Linked DNA regions of Minwuia thermotolerans. The protein of the gene in region 2 binds, or shares a complex with, the protein of the main gene of each other region. Links are inferred from orthologs where the notes say so. Each region holds a gene or a part of one and is shown on either strand. Other genes may lie near its edges.

Evidence for each region. The genes of interacting proteins can lie anywhere in the genome.
Region 1: the proteins of uvrA (region 2) and mfd are in contact, whole or in part, in a crystal structure (PDB 4DFC), measured with the Escherichia coli proteins. The link is inferred for Minwuia thermotolerans from one-to-one orthologs.

The regions. Positions count from the first base shown.
Region 1 is NZ_PIGG01000073.1:11,921-17,829, forward strand. What follows is about bases 747-4,843. They hold mfd (transcription-repair coupling factor), read left to right. Parts: upstream 747-1,142; coding sequence 1,143-4,643; downstream 4,644-4,843. Other genes in these bases: recG (ATP-dependent DNA helicase RecG), read right to left, coding at 747-764; CWC60_RS20860 (FAD assembly factor SdhE), read left to right, coding at 865-1,146; CWC60_RS20870 (MFS transporter), read right to left, coding at 4,653-4,843. Also shown: more of recG, read right to left, coding at 1-746; more of CWC60_RS20870, read right to left, coding at 4,844-5,885. UniProt on the Escherichia coli protein: Couples transcription and DNA repair by recognizing RNA polymerase (RNAP) stalled at DNA lesions. Mediates ATP-dependent release of RNAP and its truncated transcript from the DNA, and recruitment of nucleotide excision repair machinery to the damaged site.
Region 2 is NZ_PIGG01000009.1:25,274-30,522, reverse strand. What follows is about bases 1-3,437. They hold uvrA (excinuclease ABC subunit UvrA), read left to right. Parts: upstream 1-345; coding sequence 346-3,237; downstream 3,238-3,437. Other genes in these bases: CWC60_RS01035 (SDR family NAD(P)-dependent oxidoreductase), read left to right, coding at 3,269-3,437; ssb (single-stranded DNA-binding protein), read right to left, coding at 1-108. In the rest of the region: more of CWC60_RS01035, read left to right, coding at 3,438-4,072; CWC60_RS01030 (carboxymuconolactone decarboxylase family protein), read left to right, coding at 4,098-4,652; CWC60_RS01025 (NAD-dependent epimerase/dehydratase family protein), read right to left, coding at 4,659-5,249. UniProt on the Escherichia coli protein: The UvrABC repair system catalyzes the recognition and processing of DNA lesions. UvrA is an ATPase and a DNA-binding protein. A damage recognition complex composed of 2 UvrA and 2 UvrB subunits scans DNA for abnormalities.

The sequences.
Region 1 (5,909 bases), on a different replicon or contig from region 2:
TTCTCCGCGATGCGGCCGTCGCCCTGGAGACGCCGTCCGCCGCGGCGCTTCAGCCGGCGCCGCACCAGGGAGAGGGCGAGCTGGTTGGCCAGCAGTTCGTCATAGGCCAGCCGGCGCAACGCCGGCGTGCTTTCGATCGCCGTTGCGCGCTCCGGCGCGTGAACCGAGCGCACCGCATCGCGCCAGGCAGGAAAGCCGTGTCTTTCCTTCAGCGCCGGATCCAGCCATTCGGGGAGATCGGGCGCCTGCGCGGCGGCCCGGGCGACGATGTGGCGGAGCGTCTTCGGGGCCAGCCCTGCGGTCAACGGATAGACCGGCTCGATGGCCGGTATCTCCTCACCCGCCGCGGGATCGACGGCATAGTCGGGATGGGCCATCTGGAGCGCGTCGCCATAGCGGTCGATCCGTCCGCTGATCAGCCGGCGCGCGCCCGGCGGATAGGTCTGCTCCAGCCAGTCGCGGCGGGGATTGAAGAACACCAGGGCTGCGCTTGCCGTGCCGTCGGTGACGATCACGCGATAGGGTTGACGTCCCCGTCCGGCGCGATGCTCGGTGACGGTGACGTCGATCGTCGCCACGCGGCCGGTCTCGGCGTCTTCCAGCTTCGGGCGGTAGCCGCGGTCGATCACGCCGCTGGGCAACAACCAGATCAGATCCAGCACGCGGCTCGCCCCCAACCGGTCCAGCAATGCCGCCACGCGCGGGCCGACGCCCTTCAGATTGGTCGCGGGCTGGAACAGGGCAAAGAGGATCTCCGGGCGCATGGCCCTTTATGATGCGGCCCGCGCCCCCGTGACAAGCCGCACCCTGACATCCCGCCACCGGACGGTTATATCAGCGGTTCCATTCAGCGAGGCCGGATTCATGGACGCGACCGACGACGATCTCGAGCTGCGGCGGAAAAAGCTGCTCTACCGGTCCCACTACACGGGCACCAAGGAGACCGATATCCTGCTCACGCGCTTCGCGGAGCGCAATCTGCCGACGTTCGACGCCCGGCAACTCGACCTCTATGAGGCGATACTGCACGCCGGCGATCCAGAAATTCTCGCCTGGGTCGTGGGCCGCAAGCCCATACCCCCCGAATACGACAACGAGGTCAGCCGCATGCTCGTCCGTTTCAACTTCGCCCAGCCCGGATCGTGACGGTCACAGAACGCGCGCCACTGAGCCACAAGCTCGCCGGCCCGGGGCGGATCACCGTCCAGAACGCGCCGGAGGGTCTCGACGCACGCCTGCTGGCGGATCTGGCGCGGGAACTCGACCGCGGCGCCGTGTTCGTCGCCCGCGACGACCAGCGGCTTGCCGCGACAGCTGACATGATCCGCTTCTTCGCGCCGGCGCTGGAGCCCGTGGTCTTTCCGGCCTGGGATTGCCTGCCTTTCGACCGTTCCTCGCCCAATCGCCAGATTCTGGCCGAACGCATGGAAGCGCTTGGCATGCTGGCGGAAAACGGCGCCGCCGGGCGGCTGATCCTAACGACCGTGAACGCCATCACCCAGCGCGTGCCCGAGCGCGCCGAGGTCAGCGGCGGCCACTTCGCCGCGCGGGTCGGCGATCCGATCGACGAGGCCGAGCTGATCGCCTTTCTGGTGGCCCAGGGCTACGGCCGCACCGGCACGGTCATGGAACCCGGCGAGTACGCGATCCGCGGCGGCTTGATCGACATCTTCCCGCCCAACGACGACCAGCCGGTGCGGCTCGATCTGTTCGGGCGGGAGCTGGAAAGCATCCGGCGTTTCGACCCCATGAGCCAGCGGACGCTCGCCAGGGTCGACAGCTTTGCGCTCACGCCGGTCAGCGAACTGGTGCTGGACGAACGTCGCGCCAACCATTTCCGGGCCCGCTACCGCGAGCTGTTCGGCATCAAGGCCGAGTCCGATCCGATCTACGAGGCGGTCTCGGAGGGCCGGAGCTTTCCGGGGATGGAGCACTGGCTGCCGATCTTCTATCGCCGTCTGGAGACACTGTTCGACTATATCGGCGAGGCTGCGCTCGTGCTGGACCACCTGGCGGACGACGCCGCCGAAAGCCGATTCGCGGCCATCGAGGACTACCAGGTCACCCGCGCCGAAGCGGTGAAGGCGACCGCCGCGGGGCAGGGGAGCGCCGGCGCGGTCTTCCGACCGCTGCCGGCGGACGCGCTCTATCTTGCGCCCGGCGAATGGGCCGAATATCTCGCCGGTCAGCCGGTGGCCGCCCTGACGCCGTTCAACGTCGGCGACGGGGAAAGTCCGGTCATCCACGATCTGCAGGGCCGCAGGGGACGGGACTTCGCGCCGGAGCGGGCGACGCCGCACGCCAATGTCTACGAGGCGCTTGCGCGCCATATCCAGGATCTGGCGCCCGACCGCCAGATCATGGTGGCGAGCTATTCCGACGGCGCCCGGCAACGCCTGGGCGGCATGCTGCGCGACGCCGGAATCCGGGCCATCGCCGAGGTCGAGACCTTCGACGAGGCGATGAAGCTCGACCGCAACGTGGTCGGCCTCGCAGTGCTGTCCATCGAAGCCGGCTTCGAGGCGCCCGACGCGGTGCTGATTTCGGAACAGGACGTTCTAGGTGACCGGCTGGTGCGCAAGCGGCGCCGGCGCCGGCGTTCGGAGAACTTCGTCGCCAACGCGTCGGACCTGCAGCTCGGCGACCTGGTGGTCCACAGCGAACACGGCATCGGCCGCTACGAAGGACTCGAGACACTCGACATCGTCGGCGCGGCTCATGATTGCGTGTTGCTGATCTACGACGGCGGCGACAAGCTCTACCTGCCGGTGGAGAACATCGAGCTGCTGTCCCGCTACGGCTCGGGTGAGGGCGAAGTCACCCTGGACCGGCTCGGCGGCAAAGGCTGGCAGACGCGGAAGGCGCGGCTGAAACAGCGGCTGAAGGAGATGGCCGAGGCCCTGATCCGCGTCGCCGCGGGCCGCCAGCTCGCCGATGCGCCCAGGCTGACGCCGCCCGCCGGCGCCTACCACGAATTCTGCGACCGCTTCCCCTATCAGGAGACCGACGATCAGGCGCGGGCGATCGACGATACGATCGGCGACCTGGCCGCCGGGCGTCCCATGGACCGCCTGATCTGCGGCGATGTGGGTTTCGGCAAGACCGAGGTGGCGCTGCGCACCGCCTTCATCGCGGCGATGGACGGCATGCAGGTGGCGCTGGTCGCGCCGACCACCCTGCTGGTCCGTCAGCACTACCAGACGTTCCTCGAGCGGTTCCGCGACTTCCCCGTCCGGATCGGCCAGCTGTCGCGGCTGGTTCCCGGCAAGCAGGCGAACGAGGTCAGGAAGGACCTGAGGAACGGCCAGCTCGACATCGTCATCGGCACCCATGCGCTGCTGGGCAAGGGCGTCGAGTTCAAGCGCCTCGGCCTGCTGATCGTCGACGAGGAGCAGCATTTCGGCGTCAAGCACAAGGAGCGGCTGAAGGAGTTGAAATCCGACGTCCACGTGCTGACGCTGACCGCCACGCCGATCCCGCGCACCCTGCAGCTCGCGCTGACCGGGATCCGCGACCTTTCGGTCATCGCCACGCCGCCCGTCGACCGGCTGGCGGTGCGCACCTTCGTGCTGCCCTTCGACGAGATCGTGGCCCGGGAAGCCCTGCTCCGGGAGCATTATCGCGGCGGTCAGAGCTTCTTCGTCTGCCCCCGCATCAGCGACCTCGCCGCCGTCGAGGCATTCATGAAGGACCATGTGCCGGAGCTGAAATTCGTGGTCGCACATGGCCAGATGCCTGTCCGGGAGCTGGAGGACGCGATGAACGCCTTCTACGACGGCTCCTACGACGTGCTGGTCTCCACCAACATCGTGGAGTCGGGCCTGGATGTGCCCAATGCGAACACGATGGTGGTCTACCGCGCCGACATGTTCGGTCTGTCCCAGCTCTACCAGCTTCGCGGCCGCATCGGCCGCTCCAAGACGCGCGCCTACGCCTATCTGACCGTGCCGGCGAACCGGCGCGTTACCGATGGGGCCGACAAGCGGCTGCGCGTGCTCCAGACCCTGGACCAGCTCGGTGCGGGCTTCACCCTGGCCAGCCACGATCTCGACATCCGCGGCGCCGGCAACCTTCTGGGCGAGGAGCAGTCGGGCCAGATCCGCGAGGTGGGCGTGGAACTGTACCAGTCCATGCTGGAGGAGGCGGTGGCCGAGGCCCGGGGCCAGACCGACGCCCAGAGCGGCGACTGGTCGCCGAACATCAACCTTGGGGCGCCGGTGCTGATCCCCGACTACTATGTCGCCGACCTGTCCGCGCGGCTGGACCTCTACAAGCGCCTGGGCCATGTCGCCGACCTGGACGAGATCGAGGCCATCGCTGCGGAGATGATCGACCGCTTCGGGCCGCTGCCGCCCGAAGTCGACAACCTGTTCGACGTCGTCGCCATCAAGAGCCTGTGCCGCGCGGCGAACATCGCCAAGCTGGACGCCGGACCGAAGGGCGCCACCGTGCTGTTCAGGGAGAACGAGTTCCCCGATCCCGGCGGGCTCGTGCGTTTCATTTCCGGTCAGCAGGGCACGGCGAAGCTTCGCCCCGATCACACCCTTGTCTATCTGCGCGACTGGTCGGACCTGTCGACGCGGGTCAAGGGCGTGCGCAGCCTCGCGCGCGGATTGGCCCAGATCGCGGAGAAGGCCGCCTAAGCCGCGCGCTCACGCCGCCGAGGCCCGACGGACAGGACGGGCAGGAAAGATCAGGGCGGTCAGCAGGGAAACCGCCGCGCCGCCGGCGAAGACCGCACCGAAGCCGATCGGCTCCTCCAGCTGACCGGCGACCAGCGGCCCCAGGACATTCCCGGCCGCGACGCAGAAGACGGCCGCCGTGAAGCTGACCGACGGCAGGTCGGGAAAGAGCCGTGCGCTCCAGAAGGCCAGCACCGCGCTCAGCATCATCAGACAGACGCCCTGCAGCCCGGCGGAAACCAGAACTCCGGCCCAAGACGACGGCGCCAGCGCGAGCAGGATATGCGACAGGGCGCTGGCGGCGAAGATCGCACGCAGCAGCGCCGGGAGACCCATGCGTCCCTCGATCTGCCGGGTCAGCAGGCCGAGCGCGCCGGCCACACCGAAGGCAATATAGAGAACCGGCCCGGCGGCGGCCGCATCGAGGCCGGTCAGGCCGCCTTCGCGGGTGATGTGATCGACTGCGAAGGAGAGGTAGAGCGCGTTGGTCAGACCGAAGGAGAAGGCCAGTATGTACATCGGCCATGCGGGTCGGTAGGCCACCAGTTCCCGCAACGGCCAGTCGCTCGGCGCTGGCAGATCCGCGCCGCCGGGTCCCCGGCTCTGGCGCATGTGGAACAGCGCCAGCACATTGATCAGAAGCGAGACCGCCGCGAGACCGGCGAACATGGCCCAGGGCGCCCGCCAGCCGAACTCCCCCAGGAACATTGCAAACGCGACAGCGCCCGCGAATCCAATGCCGAAGGTGGTGCCGGTGCTGACCACCGAAAGCACACGATCCTTCTGGCCGTCGACGAGACTCCGCGCGGCGGTGTTGTTGTAGGGAGTCCACGAAAAGCCGGCGCTCGACGCGGCCAGCGCCACGCCGACACCCAGCAGGAACACATTGCCCGTCGCGGCGATGAGGCCCAGTCCCGCCGTCGCGGCTATCCCGCCCAGCGCGACCGGCGCCCGCGGCCCCACACGGCCGGTCAGCCAGCCGGTCAGAAGCAGCGCCGCCAGGAAGGCGCCGAACGCCGCCGAGGCGATCGAGCCCGCGGTTGCCGTCGTCAGCCCGAAGTCCGCCCGGAAGGCGGGCAGGAAAAGACCGAAGCCCATCCGCGCGGGCCCGAACGCGATCGCGGTCGCCGCGAATCCCGCGAGCGAAAGCCGTCCCGCATCGGTAAGTAGGAAGCGCGCCATCATGGCCGCCAAAATCGTCATCGATTCCGGCGGTTCGAGTGAGGC
Region 2 (5,249 bases):
GGACGTGGCGAGGCGCAGGTTCACCACCGGATTGCCGTCGTTCATGCGGCGCACTTCCGGGTCGGCGCCCAGATTGCCCACCAGAATGACCTTGTTCACCCCTGCCATGTTCAGCCCTCCGCGCCGGAATCGATTCTGCCCCGAGTCTTAGCCCCTCGCGGCGGCGGACGCCACCGGCTTGCGACGGCCCGCCGGGGGGCGGCTGATCGGCGCACGCCACCGGGGAACGGTCCAAAACCGGCTCCGCGCCCTATATTGTCATGAGACGCGCCGAAGGTCTGGTCCGGCCCGGCGAGGCGCGATAGGTTTTCCATTCGTTCCGCTTTCTCCGGCAGATGGTGTTTCATGCAGAAGGTCATCAGTGTCCGCGGCGCCCGCGAGCACAATCTGAAGGGCATTGACGTCGACATTCCCCGCGACCGGCTGGTGGTGATCACCGGGCTGTCGGGTTCGGGCAAGTCGTCGCTGGCCTTCGACACCATCTACGCCGAAGGGCAGCGCCGCTATGTCGAGAGCCTTTCGGCCTATGCGCGCCAGTTCCTGGAACTGATGCAGAAGCCGGACGTCGACCACATCGAGGGGCTGAGCCCGGCCATCTCCATAGAGCAGAAAACGACGTCGAAGAATCCGCGCTCCACCGTCGGCACGGTGACCGAGATCCATGACTACATGCGCCTGCTCTGGGCCCGGATCGGCATCCCCTACTCGCCCGCGACCGGCGAGCCGATCGAGAGCCAGACGGTCAGCCAGATGGTCGACCGGGTGATGGCCATGGAGGAAGGCACGCGGCTCTACCTGCTGGCGCCCATGGTGCGCGGCCGCAAGGGCGAGTACCGCAAGGAGTTCAGGGATCTCAGGAAGGGCGGCTTCCAGCGCGTCAAGGTCGACGGCGAGCTCTACGACATCGAGGACGTGCCGGCGCTCGACAAGAAGCTCAAGCACGACATCGAGGTGGTGGTCGACCGCATCGTCGTCCGCGACGACATCGCCACCCGCCTCGCCGACAGCTTCGAGACCGCGCTGGCCCTGGCCGAGGGCATCGCCATTGCCGAGAACGCCGACGGCGGCGAGCGGACCGTCTTCTCGGCCAAGTTCGCCTGCCCGGTCTCCGGCTTCACCATCGAGGAGATCGAGCCCCGGCTGTTCAGCTTCAACAACCCCTTCGGCGCCTGTCCGGCCTGCGACGGCCTGGGCACGGAGATGTATGTCGACGCCGACCTCGTGGTCCCCGAGAAGGACCTGAGCCTGCGTGCCGGCGCCATCGCGCCCTGGTCGAAGACGACCTCGCCCTACTACATGCAGACGCTGGACAGCATCCTGCGCCATTTTGGCCAGTCCATGACCACGCCCTGGGAGGAGCTGCCCGAGGCGGTGCGGGACGTCATCCTGTTCGGCTCGGGCAAGGAGCAGATCGAGTTCCGCTATGACGACGGCCTGCGCAGCTACAAGACGGCCAAGGGCTTCGAAGGCGTCGTCCGCAATCTGGAGCGGCGCTGGCGCGAAACCGATTCGGCGCGCATGCGCGAGGAGATCGAGACCTATCAGGCGAAGACCGCCTGCTCGGTCTGCGGCGGGTACCGGCTGAAGCCCGAGGCGCTGGCGGTGAAGATCAACGGCCTGCATATCGGCCAGGCCTCGGAATTCTCCATCAAGGGGGCGGCGGAGTGGTTCGGCGGGCTGGAGCCGAAGCTGACCCCGAAACAGCGGGAGATCGCCGAACGTATCCTGAAGGAAATCAACGAACGCGTCGGCTTCCTCAACAATGTCGGCCTGGAATACCTGACGCTGAGCCGCAATTCCGGCACGCTGTCGGGCGGCGAGAGCCAGCGGATCCGTCTGGCCAGCCAGATCGGGTCCGGCCTCACAGGCGTGCTCTACGTGCTCGACGAGCCCTCCATCGGCCTGCACCAGCGCGACAATGGCCGCCTGCTGGAGACGCTGAAGAACCTGCGCGATCTCGGCAATACGGTGATCGTCGTGGAGCACGACGAGGAAGCCATCCTGTCGGCCGACCACGTCATCGACATCGGCCCGCTGGCCGGCGCCCATGGCGGCGAACTGATCGCCGAGGGCACGCCCGAGCGGATCATGCAGACCGAGGCCTCGATCACCGGCCAGTATCTCGCCGGCATCGCCCAGGTGCCGGTGCCGCAGCGGCGCCGCGAAGGCCACCGGGACCGCTTCCTGCGCATTGTCGGCGCCACCGGCAACAACCTGAAGAACGTCACCGCCACCCTGCCGCTCGGCGCCTTCGTCTGCATCACGGGCGTTTCGGGATCGGGCAAGTCGACGCTGACCATCGAGACGCTCTACAAGGCGCTGGCGCGGCGGCTGCACGGCGCCAAGGCCGCACCGGCGCCGCATCAGCGCATCGACGGCCTGGAATGGCTGGACAAGATCATCGACATCGACCAGTCGCCCATCGGCCGCACCCCGCGCTCCAATCCGGCGACCTATACCGGCGCCTTCTCGCCGATCCGCGACTGGTTCGCGGAACTGCCCGAGGCCAAGGCGCGCGGCTACAAGCCCGGGCGGTTCAGCTTCAACGTCAAGGGCGGGCGCTGCGAGGCCTGCCAGGGCGACGGGCTGATCAAGATCGAGATGCACTTCCTGCCCGACATCTACGTCACCTGCGACGTCTGCAAGGGCCGGCGCTACAACCGCGAGACCCTCGACATCCTGTTCAAGGGCAAGTCGATCTCCGACGTGCTGGAGATGACCGTCGAGGAGGGCCAGGAGTTCTTCAAGGCGGTGCCGGCGGTGCGCGAGAAGCTGGACACGCTGATGCGCGTCGGCCTCGGCTACATCAAGATCGGCCAGCAGGCGACGACGCTCTCGGGCGGCGAGGCCCAGCGCGTGAAGCTGGCCAAGGAACTGTCGAAACGGGCCACGGGCCGCACGCTCTACATCCTGGACGAGCCGACCACAGGCCTGCATTTCGAGGACGTGCGGAAGCTGCTGGAAGTGCTGCAGGCGCTGGTCGACAGCGGCAATTCGGTGCTCGTCATCGAACACAACCTGGAAGTCATCAAGACCGCCGACTGGATCGTCGACATCGGCCCGGAAGGCGGCGACGGCGGCGGCGAGATCGTCGCCTGCGGCACGCCCGAGGAAGTCGCCACGGTCGCCGAGAGCCACACCGGCCGCTATCTGGCCGAAGTGCTGGCCCGGCGCGCGTCGAAGGCGCTGCCGGCGCCGAAGAAAGCGCGGACGCGGAAGCGGCGCAACGCCGCCTGAATCAGGCCGCGGTGCGGCGGAGGGGAACGAGATGGCGGAGACGGAATCCTTCGGCCTGGAAGGCAAGGCGGCGCTGGTCGTCGGCGGCGGCGCGGCGGGCGACGGCATCGGCAATGGCCGGGCGGCGGCGATCCTGCTGGCCCGCGCCGGCGCGCGCGTGATGGTCGCCGACCGCGACAGGGCGCTGGCCGAGCGCACGGCGGAAATGATCCGGGGCGAGGGCGGCGAGGCCCGCGCCTTCGAGGCCGACGCCACCGACGAAGCACAGTGCGAGGCCATGGTGCGGGCGACGCTGGATGCCTTCGGCCGGCTCGATGCCCTCGACAACAATGTCGGCATCGGCAGCCGCGGCAGCGTCGTCGCCACCAGCCAGACCGACTGGGAGCGGGTGATGCGGGTCAATGTCGAGACCATGTTCCTGGTCTCCAAGCACGCCATCCCGGCCATGATAGAGAGCGGCGGCGGCGCCATCGTCAACGTCTCGTCGATCTCGGCGCTCAGGCCGCGCGGTCTGACCGCCTATTCCGTCTCCAAGGGCGCGGTGATAGCGCTGACCCGGGCCATGGCGGTCGATCACGGCCCGGACGGAATCCGGGTGAACTGCGTCGCGCCGGGGCCGGTCTACACGCCCATGGTCTATGGCCGCGGCATGAGCGAGGCGGCGCGCGCCCAGCGGGCGAAGGCCTCCAGGCTGGGCATCGAGGGCACGGGCTGGGACGTCGGCCAGGCCGTGCGTTTCCTGCTGTCGGCCCAGGCGCGCTATGTCACCGGCCAGACGCTGGTGGTGGACGGTGGTGTGACGCTGACCGGACCGGAACGGGATTCGGCCGGCTGAGGCGGCCAGAGGGGAGAACCGGAAAATGGCGCGCGTGAAGTACCTGACGAAGGACGACCTGGCGGAGGACGACAGGCCGCTGCTGGAGCGTTCGGGCATCAACCTGTTCCGGGCGCTGGCCAACAATCCGTCCGCCGCGCGGGCCTTCGCGCATCTGGGCAGCCACATCCGCAACGGGAGCGAGCTGGACGGACGGATCCGGGAACTGGCCATCCTGACCGTCGGCTGGCTGGCGCGCTCCCCCTACGAGTGGTCGCATCACATCAGGATCGGTTACGACTTCGGCGTCAGCGAGGCGGATATCGAGGGCCTGATCGCCGAAGCGGAAGGCCGCGACAGCGATCTCGACCCGCTGGCGAAGCTCGCCTGCCGGGCGGCGCGGGAGATGACGCTGGACGGCGCAGTCGCGGACGCGACCTTCGATGCCCTGGAAGGTCATCTGGGCCACGACCTGATCATCGAACTCGTGCTGGCCGTCGCGACCTACAATGCGGTCGTCCGCATCCTCGGCAGCCTGCAGATCGACGTCGAGGACGCCTACATGCCCTATCTCGAGCGCTTCCCCCTGCCGGAGAAGTGAAACCCCTCAATGGCTCTCCAGCGTCAGGCGCAGACCGCTGCGGAAGTCGGTCTCCGCGGGGACGTTGAAGGCGGCGTTGGCCTTTGCGGGGTCGCCCAGTGAGGTACGGATGTCGCCGGCGCGCGGCTCGGCGAAGGTGATGTCGGCTTCGGCGTCCGACAACTCCGCGATCGTGTTTGCCAGATCCAGCACCGAGGTCTTGCGGCCGGTGCAGACATTGAAGACCGCACCTTCGCCGCCGCCCGCGTCCATCGCCGCCAGCAGGTGGCGCACCACGTCGCCGACATAGACGAAGTCCCGCACCTGCTCGCCGTTGCCGAAGATCGTGATGCCCTGGCCAGCGCGGATGCGGTCGGTGAAGATGGCGATGACGCCGGAATAGGGCGACTTCGGGTCCTGGCGCGGCCCGAAGACGTTGAAGAAGCGGAAGCCGGTATTGGGCACGCCGTGCACGCCATGGGCGACGCGGCCATGCAGTTCGCAGCCCAGCTTGTCGGCGCCATAGGCCGAGAGCGGCCTGGTGCGCGCGTCCTCGTCCAGCGGCACGTCGGGGTTGTCGCCGTAGACGGCGGCCGATGAGGCGTAGATCACTGGCCG